DNA from 2 places in the Pseudoalteromonas sp. APC 3250 genome. Region 1 is predicted to be linked to the other one. Evidence: predicted binding sites of a transcription regulator. Region 1 holds the regulator's gene; the other holds the start of a gene.
The links. Region 1 encodes MetJ, which represses methionine synthesis genes. Its sites were predicted from a motif close to TAGACGTCTAGACGTCTA; they were not measured.

Region 1 (9,036 bases):
TAACTCATCGGGCATCAAAGCGGATAAAGAAATGTCATCAAGTTCCAATTCAATACCTAATTCACGCGCTAAAATAAGCAACTTACGTTGCATATCTCGTCCAGATAAGTCTTCTCGAGGATCAGGCTCTGTGAACCCCAAAGCTTGCGCTTCTAGAACTAAATCTGAAAACGCTTTACTGCCATCATACATACTGCATAACCATGACAGCGTGCCTGAAAAAACGCCTTCTATTCGCGTTATTTTATCGCCACTATTTTGTAAATCAGCCAAGGCAAAATTAATCGGTAGTCCGGCCCCTACACTTGCATTATAACGCCAATGCAAGCCACGTTGAGCAAGGCTTTCACGTAGTGTTTGATACCACGAAAGCGATGCGGTTCCCGCGTATTTATTAGCACTAATTAGATGGCAGTTTAATTCAACTAACTTACTATAAAGCTGACTAAAATGTTCACTGGCGGTAATGTCGATCACTATTTTGTGTTCATACTCAAGAGTATCTATGTATGACAATAAATCGGCTTGTTTATAGGAGCTTGCATGGTTTTCCCATTGAAGTTGCCAGCTTTCACAGTCTAATCCATTAGCATTCACCAGCATCTGCTCTGAGCGTAAAAGCGCTACTAACTTGACGTTAAAATCAGTTGATAAGCGTGCTAGTTGAGCAGGTAATTGGCGCATAAACTCAGCACCTACATTACCAAGTCCTGCAATAATTAAAGCTATTTCTTGTGCTTTATTAATGAGCTTGTCATGTAATAGGCTCAGCACATCACTTTCAAGTACTTGATCGGTTAATAGTAACGTATATCCCTCACCGTAATGGGTAAACCGAGGCTGGATAGATTGTGTTTGTAATAAGGCTTCACTTTGCTTACCAAGCGGCGCTACCTCTTGATCAGGTGCAATAATCGCCACCCCATTTAAGTTTGACTCACTAATATTGGCGCGGCCAGCAAAATAATTAGCCACCTGATGTGTCGCTGACGCAGGGACTAGTAAGTAGATTTCGCCTTCGTGTTCAAAGTGATGCAAACTATGCTGAATAAGTTGGCTAACATGTGCTACTTCGCCTTCACTCAGATCATCAACAATGAGTAAATCCACATTATTTACTGTGGTTAAAAAGCGTTTTTGTTTACTCATTCCTAGTTTAACTATTTCGGTATGACTGCCTTGAGGATCGTAACTACTGCGAACAACTAATTCTATATCGGTATCTTTTAATGGCGATAATGTTTTAGCGTGTAATACTGGATTACCTAACCTCGCTAATAAATTCGCTTGATCACGGCACACTCGCGCATACTTAACCGCATTAGCAACCTTACGCGGATCAGTACTAAAAACACCTTGAGTGTCAGTCCAAATAGAGACTTTTTTAGCATTGCAATACCGCGCTAATAAAGTGGCACTGTAATCACTGCCATTTCGCCCTAAGGTCACTGTTTCACCATGTAAATCAGCCGCAATAAACCCCGTAACTACATTAATTTTACTCGTCTGTATGGCTTTTAAGCACTGCTGCTGATTATTAGCATGCTGCAGCTGTCCGGTATCTAACGTAAATAACTGCCTAGCGTCATGGGCACAAGCGCTAACGTTAAGCTGTTCTAAGTAAGCGCTTAGTAACCTTGCAGACCACAATTCACCATGTGCTAATAACGCAGCTTCAGCTAATGTCCCTTGCTTAGCCTGCTTGGTAATAATACTGAGCTCAGTTTCAAGTAAATCAAGCGCATGGTGCTTAGCGTTAGCTATTAATAATTGCTCAATTAGAGCTATTTGATGGTTGCTCAATAGCAATACAATATCAGCAATAGCTTGAGTGTCTTGCTGTTGGTAGCTTTGCCACAGTTTAACTAAGGTATCGGTGGTTTTACCGGCAGCCGATACCACCACACAATCCCCAGCTTGAGCGTGAGTTAAAATAATATTTGCGACACTTTTAAAGCGATCCGCTGAGCTTAAACTCGAACCACCAAATTTATGAACCTGATTTACCATATTAATACCGACTCGCATTTATGTTTTGTATTTTGAAGATTGGTATGCACTACCATAACGCCGGATGCGCCGCGTTTAACTTTACTGAACCAAATGATTCACTAGCACCACTTTTTGCCGATAGGCCGGGATTGGCTTGCCCTGGGCGCACCAAATTAAATACCCTGTCTAAGTCAGCGAGTAAATCATTTACATCTTCAATACCCACCGAGATACGAATAAGCGTGTCGCCTACTCCGGCTTCTGCACGCGCGGTTGCGTCCATGCCGGCGTGGGTCATAGTCGCAGGGTGACAAATCAAACTTTCTACTCCACCTAATGATTCCGCTAAGCTAAATTCATTTAAGCGCGTTAAAAACGCTGCAGCATCGTTTATATCGCCTTTTATATCAAAGCTAACCATAGCACCAAAGCCAAGCTGCTGCGCCTTAGCTAGCGCATGTTGAGGGTGTGATTCAAGACCTGGGTAGTAAACTTGGGCAACAAACTGGGAGCGTTCTAAATACTGTGCAATGGCGAGTGCATTTTCTTGGTGTTGCCTTAAACGCACGTTTAACGTACGTAAGCCTCTGAGCGTTAAATAGCTATCAAATGGCGCGCCGGTGATGCCAATGTTATTTGCCCACCACGCTAACTCTTCACCTAACTCAGCAGTCGCTGCGATAACCGCGCCACCAACAACGTCTGAATGGCCATTGATATATTTTGTGGTTGAGTGCACCACAATATCAGCGCCAAACTTAATCGGGTTTTGTAATGCTGGCGATAAAAATGTGTTGTCGGCGGCAACCAGTGCACCACACTGTTTAGCTGTATCAGTTACCGCTTTAATATCTGTTAAGCGTAAAATAGGATTGCTAGGTGTTTCAATCCAAATCAGCTTAGGTTTAATAGCAAGGATGCGTGTCAAACTGTCGCTTTTGGTAAAATCGACCACTTCTAGTTTTAATAAGCCGCGCTTTTCTAGCGAAGTAAATAAGCGATAGCTGCCCCCATAACAGTCATGAGGGATCACTAACGTATCGTCACTATTAAGTAATTGTGTTGTTAGGTGAACGGCTGCCATGCCTGTTGCGGTAATAATGCCTTTAGCGCCACCTTCAAGCTCCGTGAGCGCCTCAGCCAAAATGTCACGATTAGGGTTACCACTGCGGCCATAATCATATTGACGCTTTGTATCAAAGTCAGCAAATGAGTAAGTTGTTGATAAATAAAGCGGTGGAACAACCGCACCATGCTGTTTGTCGGCTTCTATTCCACTACGAACAGCAATTGTTGCCTTATTTTTTTCACTCATTTTCGCTACCTTTACTAATTTGGATGTTTAGACGTCTAAAAGGTAGCGCATGCAATTTAAGATGTCAAAACATTTAAATGTCTAGATAGCTAAATAACTAGTATTTGACTATCTTTTTTAAACCGATAGAATTTCACGCATATTTACACGCTTTGATGCTGTGTGAGCAATTTATAATCTGAGGCAACGATACATCTTATGGCTAAATGGAATGGTGAATATATTCACCCATACGCAGAACACGGGAAAAAATCCGAACAAGTAAAGAAGATCACCGTTTCGATCCCGCTAAATGTATTAAAAGTATTAACTGATGAACGTACTCGTCGTCAAATAAACAACTTACGTCATGCAACAAATAGCGAGCTTTTATGCGAAGCGTTTTTGCATGCGTTTACCGGGCAACCGCTGCCTAATGATGATGATTTGCGTAAAGATAACGCAGAAAAAGTACCTGAAGAAGTGAAGAAAATAATGCAAGAAATGGGACTAGAAGTGCCTATTTTAAATGAAGACTAGAAGGGTCTTTATACAAAAAAACCTCAGCAAATGCTGAGGTTTTTTTTGCGCTAATTTACACTTAACAATTACGCCATGTAGTTTTCTGGCATATCAATTTGTGCAACGCCAGAGTCTACCGCCGCCTGCGCAACCGCTTTAGCTATACGTGGTAACAAACGTGGATCCATTGGTTTTGGTATAATATATTTAGCACCAAACTCTAATTTGTCGATGCCTGCGGCAGTAAGCACTTCAGCCGGTACGGGCTCTTTAGCAATACTGCGGATTGCTTCTACAGCAGCAATTTTCATCTCGTCGTTTATTTCACTGGCACGTACATCTAACGCACCACGGAAAATAAACGGAAAACACAATACGTTATTAACTTGATTCGGATAATCAGAGCGACCTGTAGCCATAATTAAATCGTTACGTGCGGCGTGTGCTAATTGCGGATCGATTTCAGGATCGGGGTTTGAACAAGCAAATACCACGGGTCTATCAGCCATTAATTTTAAATCTTCAGGGGCTAATAAATTAGGGCCCGATACACCCACAAACACATCGGCATCTTCAATTACATCTTGTAAAGTACGTTTATCGGTATTGTTTGCAAATAATTGCTTATATTCATTCAAGTCATCACGACGCGTATGAATAACTCCTTTGCGATCTAACATATAAATATGTTCACGCAACGCGCCACATTTAATTAAAAGCTCCATACAAGCAACAGCTGCAGCGCCGGCACCTAAACATACAATAATTGCATCTTCAATTGCTTTGCCCTGTACTTCCAGCGCGTTTAGCATACCCGCAGCCGTTACAATAGCCGTACCATGCTGATCATCATGAAAAACAGGAATGCTACAACGCTCTATAAGCGCTTTTTCTATTTCAAAACATTCGGGCGCTTTAATATCTTCTAAATTAATTCCACCAAAGGTGTCGGCAATATTAGCCACTGTGTTAATAAAGTCTTCGGTAGTACGGTGCTTAACTTCAATATCTATAGAGTCTAACCCTGCAAAACGCTTAAATAGTAGCGCTTTACCTTCCATAACGGGTTTTGAAGCGAGTGGACCTAAATTACCTAAGCCTAAAATTGCGGTGCCGTTAGTAATAACCGCAACCATATTTCCTTTACCAGTATATTTGTAGGCATTTGCTGGATCAGCGGCAATTTCACGAACAGGTTCTGCGACACCGGGGCTGTATGCGAGCGCGAGGTCTTTAACCGTCTCAGCGGGCTTGGTCAGCTCAATACTGATTTTACCTGGAACGGGATGGGCATGGTAATGTAGTGCTTGTTCACGAAAATCTGACATAACGCGATTATATCCTGCAATTTAAGTTAAAGTGAGAGGTAGTTTTAATCTACGATACCTTTATTATTTTTAAATTCCAAGCAATATCAGGTCTATCCTGTTATATGCTAGAACTGTTAATTTTAAGTGATTTATCAGCAACTTCCCTAGATTATCCTGACATTTTTAAAATATAAATTCGTCATAAAAATGAAAAACACAGGTACTTTTTGCCCTTGTTCTATTTTTATAAAGCGTATTTTTTAGTCTTAAATTAAAATAGTGAAATACCGAATTTTATTTAACTTTAAACACAAATAACCTCACGTTACCTGCATTTGAGTACCATCTTTAAAGTTTAACAAATAAAAATATAGAGAATATTGGCTGTTTTGTCTGCAAATGTTTATGCATACTCAGAATAAGAACAGGAAATAGTTATGCAAAAAAAATAAATACAAAATTGCTAAGAAAGCAGGTAGGAAAGTAAATTTTGGCCACAAAAAAAGCACCCTAAGGTGCTTTTTTTACATAGAAACAAAAAATTATTTTTTGCTGCTAAGTGCACCGAAGCGCTTGTTGAAGCGATCAACACGGCCGCCAGTGTCTAAAATCTTTTGCTTACCAGTGTAAAACGGGTGACACGCAGAACATACGTCTAAGTGAATGTCTTTACACAGAGTAGAACGAGTTTCGAATTTGTTTCCGCATGAACAAGTTGCAGAAATTACTTCGTACTTAGGGTGAATACCTTCTTTCATAGGAACCTCTAGTTAAGGCCGCATCGCTCTCCAAACCCGAAGTCTGGCACCATACGTCGTTAAAACAAATTTATTGGCCGCGAATTTTATCCAACAACCCGCACGCACACAAGCTTTAATTACCCTTTTTGCTAAAAAGTCGGCAAACACCTATTCATTACTGATTTGTCGGTAGGCTTTTAATGCTATTTTTAGTACATTAAACCATTACGTTAATTGGTTGAGTTGTTATGCGTTTTGCTGAAGTTGCAATAAAAGTCCCCTTGCCTCGCACCTTTGATTATAAAGTGGATGAGCAATTAGTACCGCTGACTCAATTACAGCCCGGTATGCGCGTGTTAGTCCCTTTTGGTAATCAACGTAAAGTAGCGGTTATTCTTAGCTTAAAAACGGAAACAGCAGTCCCCGAAGGCAAAATAAAATCTATTATTGAAGTTATTGACGACTCACCGGTATTATCTGCGCAGCATTTAGAGCTACTGAAATTTACAGCGCGTTATTATTGCTATCCACTCGGTGAAACTATTCATATTGCATTGCCCAGTGCACTGCGCCAAGGTGAGTGCCCTGATAAAACCAGTATAAACATGGTGACATTAAGCGAAAAGGGGGCACTTTTACCGTCTTTAAAAGCTAAAACACAGCTTAATTTGCTTAAGCAATTATCAGCATCCGGTAAATCATCATTAACCGAACTCAAAGCCCTCGGGTTTAATAAAAAAACCATTGATACCCTTTTAGATAAAGAGCTAATAATTCAAACCATTGAGCACGACAATCAATGGCAACATACCTCGCCAACGGTTGGCAGCAAGCCTCGTTTGAATAAAGAGCAAGCCATTGCCTGCACTGCAATTAATCAAAGTACGGGGTTTAATAGCTTTTTGCTAGAAGGTGTCACTGGCAGCGGAAAAACCGAAGTTTACCTGCAATGCCTAGAAGAAGTATTAAAACGTGGCGAACAGGCGTTAGTGCTCGTTCCTGAAATAGGACTAACGCCTCAAACGGTCAATCGTTTTAGACGTCGCTTTCCTGACACCCCTATTATGTTATGGCACTCGGCATTAACCGATAACGAACGTCTACAAACATGGCGCTTTTGTGAAAAAGGCAGTTGCGCCATTGTTATAGGTACCCGTTCGAGTATTTTTCTGCCATTTTTAAAGCTTGGGATGATTGTGGTTGATGAGGAGCATGATGCCTCATTTAAACAACAAGACACTTTACGCTATCATGCCCGTGATTTAGCTGCGTATCGTGCCTATCAGCATCAAATTCCACTTATTTTGGGTAGCGCCACGCCGGCATTAGAAACACTGCATAAAGCTATTAATAACAAATACCAGTTGCTTACATTAAGTGAGCGCGCACAAACCGCCACCGATAATCAGTTTAAGCTGCTCGACATGAAAGGTCAGCCTGATCGAGCCGGTATTGCGCATGCCAGTCTTGCAATAATGCGCCAGCACCTAAATAGAGGAAAGCAGGTGATGGTATTTTTAAATCGCCGTGGGTTTTCTCCTACCTTGATTTGTCATGAATGTGGTTGGTTGAGTGAATGTAACCGCTGCAGCACCAGTGCGACTTTTCATAAGGCAATAGGCCAAATGATTTGCCACCATTGTGGCGATCAATATCATGTACCGCATCAATGCCCTGACTGTGGTAGTACGCAAATCTTTCCTAACGGCAAAGGCACCGAGCAAATAGAAGAGTTTTTAAGTAGTGAATTTGCAGACACCCCGATCAGCCGTATCGACCGTGACTCAACTCGGCGTAAAGGTAGCCTTGAAAAAGCACTGGATGAAATAAACCAAGGCGGCGCACGTATTTTAGTTGGTACGCAAATGCTGGCAAAAGGTCACCATTTTGCTGATGTTAGCCTAGTACTTATTTTAGATGTCGATAGTGGTTTGTATTCGTGTGACTTTAGGGCTACTGAGCATTTAGCACAATTAGTAACTCAAGTTGCAGGACGCGCGGGACGTTCTGGCGAACCCGGTGAAGTATTATTACAAACGCACTTTCCTGAGCACCCGCTATTACAAGACTTAGTTAATAATGGCTATCAAGATTTTGCCCGCTTTGCACTCACTGAGCGAAGTGATGCACAGTTGCCACCCATTACGAGTATGGCAATTGTTCGCGCACAAGGGCATAACATAAAGCAAGTCGTCGACTTTCTAACGGATTTGGTTCCTGTCAATGGGGTATCTGGTATACAATTGCTCGGACCGATCCCCGCGCCTTTAGAAAAAATTGCGGGAATGTATCGTTTTCAATTACATATTCAAGCGCAAGATCGACGCATACTACATCAGTATCTCGCGCAAATGGTTGATTATCTCAGCACTAGCAAACTTGCACAAAAAGTTCGCTGGAGTTTAGACGTAGACCCTACAGACATGATTTAGGTAAGGCCACATATAACACCATGGCACAGCACGATTATATTAATAAAAAACCAAAAAATAGAAAAAATACTAAACAAGAGCCGGCTAAAAAACCCTTCCCGTTTTTGTTAATCATTATTGCCTTGTTACTAATCGGTGGTTTTGCATACGGACTCTGGTTTGTTAAAAACAATGCAGATCCAGAGCTTGTTGAAAAGCAAGCAAATCCAACACCCGAAAAACAAGTAGAAATAGCTAAACCGCGGCCACCTAAATTTATTAAAGAAATTAAAGAGCATGAGATTCAGGTTGAAGTAAAAGAACTTGAACAAAAAGGCCCTTATGTCATGCAATGTGGTTCATTTAGAACCCATCAGCAAGCTGAAACCTTAAAAGCTAAAATAGCGTTTGCAGGATTAATTTCAGAAATCAAAAAAACCACAGGCAGCAATGGTATTTGGTACAAAGTGCGTTTAGGGCCTTATGAAACCAAGCGTCATGCAGAAAGTGACAAGAACAAACTTAAACGAATTAATATTGTCGGCTGCGGAATTTGGGGCTGGACTTGAATTTAAACCATTCACCCATATAACCTCTTCATAATCGTTTTTTACGCGCTGCCCCTTGCAGCGCGATGATGAGGAATAACATGACTACAATCGTAAGTGTACGCCGTGATGACAAAGTTGTTATTGGTGGTGACGGCCAAGTATCTCTTGGTAACACAGTAATGAAGGGCAATGCCCGAAAAGTTCGACGCCTTTATA
Region 2 (9,036 bases), on a different contig from region 1:
CGTTATCGAGCGCTTTAAAGTGCCCTAGTAATAATATAATTAAACACGCAGCCAATATTAACCAGCACAATAAGGTAACAGGAATACTAATAGGTAATGCGTAGTGTAATAAGCTCGCAGTAAGCAACAATACGCCCGCGGTATTTACCACAGCGGCAATAATATTGAGGGCAATAAAACTGTAAAAATAGCCAGGCCCTTGGCTTTTATACCCTTCGACTAAACTATTTTTAGTAGCGAGTGTGTACTCCATACCAAAACGAAAAAACGGGTACTTTAAAACGTTAACCACCACAATAAGCCAAAATAGCTGCCAGCCAAATAATGCGCCAGCTTGGGTCGATGCAACTAAGTGTGAGCCACCAATGGCAGCGGTGGCCATTAAAATACCTGGGCCGAGCGCCCCTAACCGAGACTTCCATGTGCTTTGTGTGTACTGCATTAACTTCTCAAATTTGGTGTGTTATGTGCTTTTATTATTAATTTTAATCATCAATAAACTGTGTGAATGCATAACTTACCTAATTTAAAGGCAATAAAAAAGAGCCCTTAGGCTCTTTTTAAAAATAACACATTGTTAGTTATTAATTTAAATCCATCTCTTGGATGATTTCGTGTGCTATTTCAGGAGTGGTACTTACAGGCTTTTCATGTAAGTTTGCTTTTATTTGCCCTTTACGATGCTTTAGTGCGGCATCGAGTTTTTTAGCTGCGCTTGAAATGGCTGGGTACATAACCTCGTTTTCCCCTTTAACTGATATTCGCGCACCTTCATAATTTGTACTAATTTCTGCTTGGAACTTGTGATGCTCTTTTGAAAGAATAATGTCGAGCGCTATCAATGATGGAAAATGACTCTCAATTTTAGAAAACTTTTCGTTAATGTGTTCTTTAATAGAATCAGTAACGTCAACATGGTGACCAGAAAGATTAATTTTCATAGGGTATCCTTTTTTATGTTACCTCACAGTTAGTATTGGGGGCTAAACGAATTAACACAAGAGAAAATAGCTAAATTTAGCAATTATTTATTACCCCACCTGATTTAGATCATTCATTTAGCATTAAGTATGCAAAAAGCCGCGTGATAGCGGCCTTTCAGAGGTGCTGATAATTTAACCATTCATGTAATTAATCTGTGTATGAACAGCAATAATCAGCAAAATCACTTACTTTTACATGGAAGCTGACATTAGCATCAACATTAAATGACTCACCCGCATTAAATGTTTTCCACTGTGTTTCACCTGGTAGTAACACATCCCACTGCCCTGCTAACAACTCCATACACTCTTTTTGGTTAGTATTAAACTCAAATTCACCGGGTTGCATAAAACCCAAGGTTTTCGCTTCACCATTTCCTAAAAGCACAGTTCGGCTTGATACTTTGCCATCAAAATATACATTGGCTTTTTTAACCACACTAACGTTGTCGAACTTTGGCATGTTAACTCCTGTTATTAATTTATAATTTTGTTACCTCCACAGTGCCTGATACACAAAAACCTTGCAAGTTAAGTGCTGTGAAAATTACTCATTTAGAAGCCAAAAGATTAAAAATGAACGACTTTATAGGAAATATGCTTCGAGCGACAGGCTGCGAGTTTCGAACAGAATTTTTAGTGATTTATGCACAAAGAGGGCTATGAGACGCTACGCTTTAGAGAAGTAATCAAACAACAAAATTGATTTTTTAATTTGGTTTTTGTATTGCCTCATTTTCTTCTCATTCGCTTCTCTGTGTTCAAATAAACTTTTAATGATTTATGCACAAAGAGGGCTATGAGACGCTGCGCTTTAGAGAAGTGATCAAACAACAAAATTGATTTTATAATTTGGATTTTGTATGGCCTCATTTTCTTCTCAATAGCTTCTCTGTGTTCAAATAGATTTTTAGTGATTTATGCATAAAGAGGGCTATGAGACGCTACGCTTTAGAGAAGTAATCAAACAGCTAAACTAATTTTTTAATTTGGTTTTTGTATGGCCTCATTTTCTTCTCATTCGCTTCTCTTTGTCCAAATAAACCTTTTAGTGATTATGCACAAATAGGGCTATGAGGCGCTTCGCTTTAGAGAAGTAATCAAACAACAAAATTGATTTTGTATGGCCTCATTTTCTTCTCAATCGCTTCTCTTTGTTCAAATAAGTTTTTAATAATTTGTGCACAAAGAGGGCTATGAAACGCTGCGCTTTAGAGAAGTGTTCAAACAACAAAATTGATTTTGTATGGCCTCATTTTCTTCACAATCGCTTCTCTGTGTTCAAATAGATTTTTAGTGATTTATACACAAAGAGGGCTATGAGACGCTACGCTTTAGAGAAGTAATCAAACAACAAAATTAATTTTGTAATTTGGATTTTGTATGGCCTCATTTTCTTCTCATTCCCTTCTCTGTGTTCAAATAGATTTTTAGTGATTTATGCATAAAGAGGGCTATGAGACGCTGCGCTTTAGAGAAGTGTTCAAACAACTATTTTTTATAATTTGGTTTTTATATTGCCTCATTCGCTTCTCTGTGTTCAAACAACTGTTTTTTATAATTTGGGTTTTGTATTACCTTATTTTCTTCTCAATCGCTTCTCTGTGTTCAAATAAGTTTTTAATGATTTATGCACAAAGAGGGCTATGAGACGCTGCGCTTTAGAGGAAGTGATAAAAGTACAACTCATAAAAAAGCCCGCCCTGTTTACACAGCGCGGGCTTTTAAAATACTAAAGTAATTAATTAAAACAATGCATTTGCTTTGTTAACGATGTTTTCTACGGTGAAGCCGAAGAATTCAAATAGCTCGTTAGCTGGAGCTGATTCACCAAAAGTAGTCATACCGACTACGGCGCCATTTAGACCTACGTACTTGTACCAGTAATCAGCAATACCCGCTTCAATCGCTACGCGACGTGAAACGCTTGCTGGTAATACGCTTTCTTTGTACTCAGGCGATTGATCTTCAAACGCATCAGTACATGGCATAGATACAACACGTACCTTTTTACCCTGCGCACGTAGCTCTTTCGCAGAATCTTGCGCTAGTTGTACTTCAGAGCCGGTAGCAATAAAAATAAGCTCTGGGTTGCCGTCACAACTTAGGATGTAACCACCCTTTTTAACGTCGCTTAATTGCTGTGCATCACGCGCTTGTTGCTCTAAGCCTTGGCGAGTAAAGATTAATGATGTAGGGCCGTCTTTACGTTCAATAGCTTGTTGCCATGCAATTGCCGACTCAACTTGGTCACATGGGCGCCAGTTGTAAAGGTTAGGCGTTAAACGCATGCTGGCAATTTGCTCTACTGGTTGGTGAGTTGGACCATCTTCACCTAAACCAATTGAATCGTGCGTGTATACAAAAATGCTTGGTTGCTTCATTAATGCAGCCATACGAACCGCGTTACGTGCGTATTCCATAAACATTAAGAACGTTGCACCGTAAGGGATAAAGCCTTTATGAAGTGCAATACCATTCATAATTGCCGACATACCAAACTCACGCACACCGTAGTAAACGTAGTTACCACTTGCATCGTCTGCCGTTAAGCCTTTAGAGCCATCCCAAATTGTTAAGTTTGAACCTGCTAAATCGGCAGAGCCACCCATAAACTCAGGTAGTAACGGACCAAACGCGTTTAATGCATTTTGCGATGCTTTACGTGATGCTGGGTTTGCTGGGTTTGCTTGTAACTGCTCAATATACGCTTGTGACTTTTCAGCCCAATCAGCTGGTAAATCTGAATTTGTACGGCGTTTGTATTCTGCTGCTAGCTCTGGGAATGCTTGCTCGTAGGCAGCAAATTTCTCATCCCAGCTTGCTTCAAGCTGTTGGCCTTTTTCTTTGTTATCCCACTGTGCATAAATGTCAGCAGGGATTTCAAATGCATCACCCGTCCAACCTAAGAACTCGCGAGATGCTTTAATTTCGTCATCACCTAGTGGTGCACCATGACAGTCGTGGCTACCTGATTTATTAGGTGAGCCATAACCAATCACTGTTTTACAACAAATTAGCGTTGGTTTGTCGGTCACGCTTTTGGCTTCGCTAATTGCAGCACTTACAGCATCGCTGTCGTGGCCATCAACGTCACTAATTACATGCCAGCCGTATGCTTTGAAACGTGCTGGTGTGTCATCGCTAAACCAGCCTTCAACTTCACCGTCGATTGAAATGCCGTTGTCATCCCAAAATGCCACTAACTTGCCTAGGCCTAATGTACCAGCTAGTGAGCATGCTTCATGAGAAATACCTTCCATTAAACAACCATCACCCATAAACGCATACGTGTGGTGATCAACAATGTCATGGCCTTCACGGTTAAACTGCGCTGCTAATGCTTTTTCAGCAATCGCCATACCTACCGCATTTGTGATCCCTTGACCTAATGGGCCCGTAGTGGTCTCAATTCCTGGCGCGTATCCATATTCTGGATGGCCTGGTGTTTTAGAATGCATTTGGCGGAAGTTTTTAATTTCGTCCAGTGGCAAGTCATAACCACTTAAATGCAGTAGAGAATAAATTAGCATTGAACCGTGACCATTTGAGAGTATAAATCGATCTCGGTCAGCCCACTCTGGATTTGTTGGGTTATGTTTTAGATAATCGCGCCATAATACTTCTGCGATATCAGCCATGCCCATAGGGGCTCCAGGGTGACCAGATTTGGCCTTTTGTACTGCGTCCATTGACAAGACGCGAATAGCATTTGCAAGTTCTTTGCGAGATGGCATGAATTCTCCTACCTTTATATGTATTTGCGCGGGTATTTATTTATCCCCATTCTTACTTATTGTGGGGGCTGTGTGCAATTAAAAACCCATAAAAATAGGGCATTATGAATATTTTTTAAGAACCATTTACTATTAGATATTTTATTTAGACGTCTAGGCGTAAAAAAACTATGCAAGTTCATTTGTTTTAGATAAAATACGCGCCTTAATTTTTTAGCGCTAATACCGACGTTTGTGAAGCGCAATATTTGTGAGCATAATTACAATGGCAAAACATTTATTTACTTCTGAATCTGTTTCTGAAGGTCATCCGGATAAAATCGCCGATCAAATTTCTGATGCGGTACTTGATGCTATCCTAGAGCAAGACTCTCATGCCCGTGTAGCGTGTGAAACTTACGTTAAAACCGGTATGGTTATGGTTGGTGGTGAAATCACGACTAGCGCATGGGTTGATATCGAAGAAATTACACGTAAAACAGTACGTGAAATTGGTTACACACACTCAGATATGGGCTTTGATGCCGATTCGTGTGCAATTTTAAACACGATTGGTAAACAGTCTCCTGACATTAACCAAGGTGTTGACCGTACAAGCCCTGAAGAGCAAGGCGCTGGCGACCAAGGCCTAATGTTTGGTTACGCATGTAACGAAACTGAAGTATTAATGCCTGCTCCAATTACTTATTCTCACCGTTTAGTACAACGCCAAGCACAAGTACGTAAAAGCGGCGAGCTTAACTGGTTGCGTCCAGATGCAAAATCACAGGTTACGTTTGCATACGAAAATGGCAAGCCAGTAGGCATTGATGCCGTTGTACTTTCTACTCAGCACAGTGAAGATGTATCGCAAAGTGATTTAGTAGAAGCGGTAATGGAAACGATTATTAAGCCAGTACTTCCTGCTGAGCTGATTACTAGTGCCACTAAATTCTTTATTAACCCAACGGGTCGTTTTGTAATTGGTGGACCAATGGGTGACTGTGGTTTAACTGGTCGCAAAATCATTGTAGATACTTACGGTGGCATGGCTCGTCATGGTGGTGGTGCTTTCTCTGGTAAAGATCCATCAAAAGTTGACCGCTCAGCGGCTTATGCTGCACGTTATGTTGCTAAAAACATTGTTGCTGCTGGCCTTGCTGACAAGTGTGAACTTCAGGTGTCTTATGCTATTGGTGTTGCAGAGCCAACATCTATCAGTGTTGAAACATTTGGCACAGGTAAATTAGAAGAAGCGCGTTTAATCGAACTTATTCGTGAACACTTTGACTTACGCCCTTACGGCCTAATTCAAATGCTTGATCTTGAGCGCCCTATTTATCTTCCAACAGCGGCTTACGGCCACTTTGGCCGTGATGAATTCCCATGGGAACGCACAGATAAAGCAGACGCACTTCGCGCAGCAGCTGGCCTGTAAGCCACCTAGCTAATATTAAAACGGCCCTTTTTAGGGCCGTTTTGCTATGTGTATTAAGTTAGTCATAAAACAGTCTCGAACTGTTTAACATTTTAGGTATATACTCTGCTTATACAATAAAGCGTGTTAGGGATAAAAAATGGCCGACAATTTTCGTGTTATATTTGTAGGACTTGCAGAAGGCGCAGACAGCCAAGCAGTGACCAATGCACTGACAGAAAAACTAAAAACCTCACCTGAAAAGGTGGCGGCATTTTTTAATGGCAAGCCGCTGTTTGCTCCTAGCAACAAAGAGAAAGCCCTTAAGCAAGCTAAGTTACTTTCAACGCTGGGGATCAAAAGCAAACTTCAGCAAACAGCCCCTACACAAGCTACTTCTCAAAAAGCGCACGATAGCCAGCGAGATCAGCGCTTATTTGATGCCCTAGATTACATTACTAGTAGCTTAATTCGTCTTGAAGAGAAACTTGAGGATCTTGAGCAACGTCTCCCCGAGGTTGAGTTATCACTGCCTGATGAAAATGACGAACCATGGCAAGATGACGATTTAATGCTAGATGAGCCACTCTCTACAACACCCAAAAAACGCAGTAACCTTGTTTTATATTCGCTGATTTCTACAGCCGTAATATTACTTATTGTGCTTGCTGTGTACTTATTATTTCCTAATTTATTCTCTTTTTAATCATGGTTTAGTTATTTAATGAGTAATAATCGCGCACAAATAAGACACGATATTCGTAAAGCACGTAATAACCTATCAAAAAACCAGCAAGAAATAGCGGCCCACTTGCTTAAAGTGAATTTTATTCAATATTTAAAAAGCATGAACTCGGCCAAAAAAAGCCATGTCGCGCTTTATTTAAGCAATGATGGCGAATTAGATACCTCATTGTTAATTAATGAATTATGGAGCATTGAACAGCATGTTTACTTACCTGTAATTCACCCTTTCAACGGGGCTAATTTACTATTTCAACGATATGAAAAAAACTCACCCATGAGAGCAAACCGCTATGGTATCTTGGAGCCTAAGCTGAACTGCTCTCAAATATGCCCATTGCCAGCGCTTGATTATCTACTTATGCCACTTGTTGCATTTGATAAATTTGGTAATCGCCTTGGAATGGGGGGTGGGTTTTACGATAGAACCTTGGCACGTTTACACGAAGAAAACTGGCAGCAACCACAACTTATTGGCCTAGCACACGAATGCCAACAAGTGGATAAGCTCCCAATTGATTCGTGGGATGTGCCTCTTAAAACTATTATTACACCCAATAAAACCTACTGTTGGTAACAATTAATCTTGTAAACTAACAGTCTATTTTTGACATAAATGAGCACATAGCAATGACACAAGATGAATTAAAAAAAGCAGCTGCATGGGCTGCACTGGAGTTTGTAAAAGAAAACACCATAGTAGGTGTTGGTACAGGCTCAACCGTTAATCATTTTATTGATGCTTTAGGCACAGTAAAAGACACCATTGTTGGTGCAGTATCTAGTTCAGAAGCGTCTACAGCACGTTTAAAAGAACTTGGTATAGAAGTATTTGAGCTAAATGATGTTGATGCTCTGGATGTATACGTTGATGGCGCAGATGAAATTAACGCTCTAAACGAAATGATTAAAGGCGGTGGTGCAGCGCTCACCCGTGAAAAAATAGTCGCGGCAGTGGCTAAACAGTTTGTGTGTATTGTTGATGACACCAAACTAGTCGATACCTTAGGGGATTTCCCACTGCCAGTTGAAGTTATTCCGATGGCGCGCAGCTATGTTGCCCGCGAATTATTAAAACTTGGCGGTGATCCTGTGTATCGCCAAGGTGTTGTAACCGATAACGGCAACGTTATTTTAGATGTACATAATTTAAAAATTACCCATGCTAAACAGCTTGAAACACAAATAAATCAAATTGTTGGCGTAGTCACCAACGGCCTATTTGCAGAGCGCGGTGCTGATAAAGTGATTATCGGCACAAAAAATGGGCCACAAATTAAATAGGATATGGTTATGAGTAAGGTATCGTTAGCAAAAGACAAAATTAAAATTCTCTTGCTTGAAGGTGTTCATCAAAGCGCTGTTGAAACGCTAAAACGTAACGGTTATAGCAATATCGACTACGTTAAAACATCGCTACCTGAGGACGAGCTTATTGAGCGCATTAAAGATGTGCACTTTGTAGGGCTGCGTTCTCGTACTCATATTAATGAATCGGTATTAAATGCAGCTGAAAAACTGGTTGCTATCGGTTGTTTTTGTATTGGTACCAACCAAGTAGATTTAAACGCAGCACGTGAACGCGGTATTGCAGTATTTAATGCCCCGTTTTCAAATACTCGCTCTGTAGCTGAGCTTGTACTAGGTGAAATACTGCTTTTATTACGTGGTATTCCACAGCGAAATGCCGCTGCGCACCGTGGTGGCTGGTTAAAAACAGCCAATGGCTCTTTTGAAGCGCGCGGTAAAACCTTAGGTATTATTGGCTACGGTCACATTGGTACTCAGTTGGGCATTATGGCTGAAAATATTGGTATGAACGTGGAGTATTACGACATTGAAGACAAACTGTCTTTAGGTAATGCGACACAAGTACATAACTTAACGCAGCTATTGCAACGCGCTGATATTATTAGCTTGCACGTACCTGAAACACCGCAAACTAAAAACCTGATTGGCACGGCTGAATTGGCGGTAATGAAGCAAGGCTCTATTTTAATTAACGCTTCACGTGGTACTGTCGTTGATATTGACGCCCTAGCAGAAGCGCTAACAGAGAAAAAACTCAGCGGCGCAGCAATTGACGTATTCCCAGTTGAACCTAAATCTAACGATGAAGAATTTATCTCGCCACTGCGTGAATTCGACAACGTTATTTTAACGCCGCATATAGGTG

Region 2: metK (methionine adenosyltransferase) is a predicted target of MetJ. The motif match lies at 4,867-4,884, and genes of this name have one in related genera.

The regions. Positions count from the first base shown of each region.
Region 1 covers NZ_JASDCM010000005.1:181,927-190,962, forward strand. Annotated here, with positions in the region: gene metL (bifunctional aspartate kinase/homoserine dehydrogenase II) at 1-2,010, opposite strand, end outside; gene metB (cystathionine gamma-synthase) at 2,060-3,307, opposite strand; gene metJ (met regulon transcriptional regulator MetJ) at 3,506-3,826, shown strand; gene QL986_RS07755 (malic enzyme-like NAD(P)-binding protein) at 3,895-5,136, opposite strand; gene rpmE (50S ribosomal protein L31) at 5,661-5,876, opposite strand; gene priA (primosomal protein N') at 6,107-8,290, shown strand; gene QL986_RS07770 (SPOR domain-containing protein) at 8,311-8,838, shown strand; gene hslV (ATP-dependent protease subunit HslV) at 8,919-9,036, shown strand, end outside.
Region 2 covers NZ_JASDCM010000011.1:111,744-120,779, forward strand. Annotated here, with positions in the region: gene QL986_RS12645 (divalent metal cation transporter) at 1-442, opposite strand, end outside; gene raiA (ribosome-associated translation inhibitor RaiA) at 585-941, opposite strand; gene QL986_RS12655 (pyrimidine/purine nucleoside phosphorylase) at 1,132-1,446, opposite strand; gene tkt (transketolase) at 2,729-4,720, opposite strand; gene metK (methionine adenosyltransferase) at 4,986-6,137, shown strand; gene QL986_RS12670 (hypothetical protein) at 6,277-6,822, shown strand; gene QL986_RS12675 (5-formyltetrahydrofolate cyclo-ligase) at 6,841-7,437, shown strand; gene rpiA (ribose-5-phosphate isomerase RpiA) at 7,491-8,144, shown strand; gene serA (phosphoglycerate dehydrogenase) at 8,154-9,036, shown strand, end outside.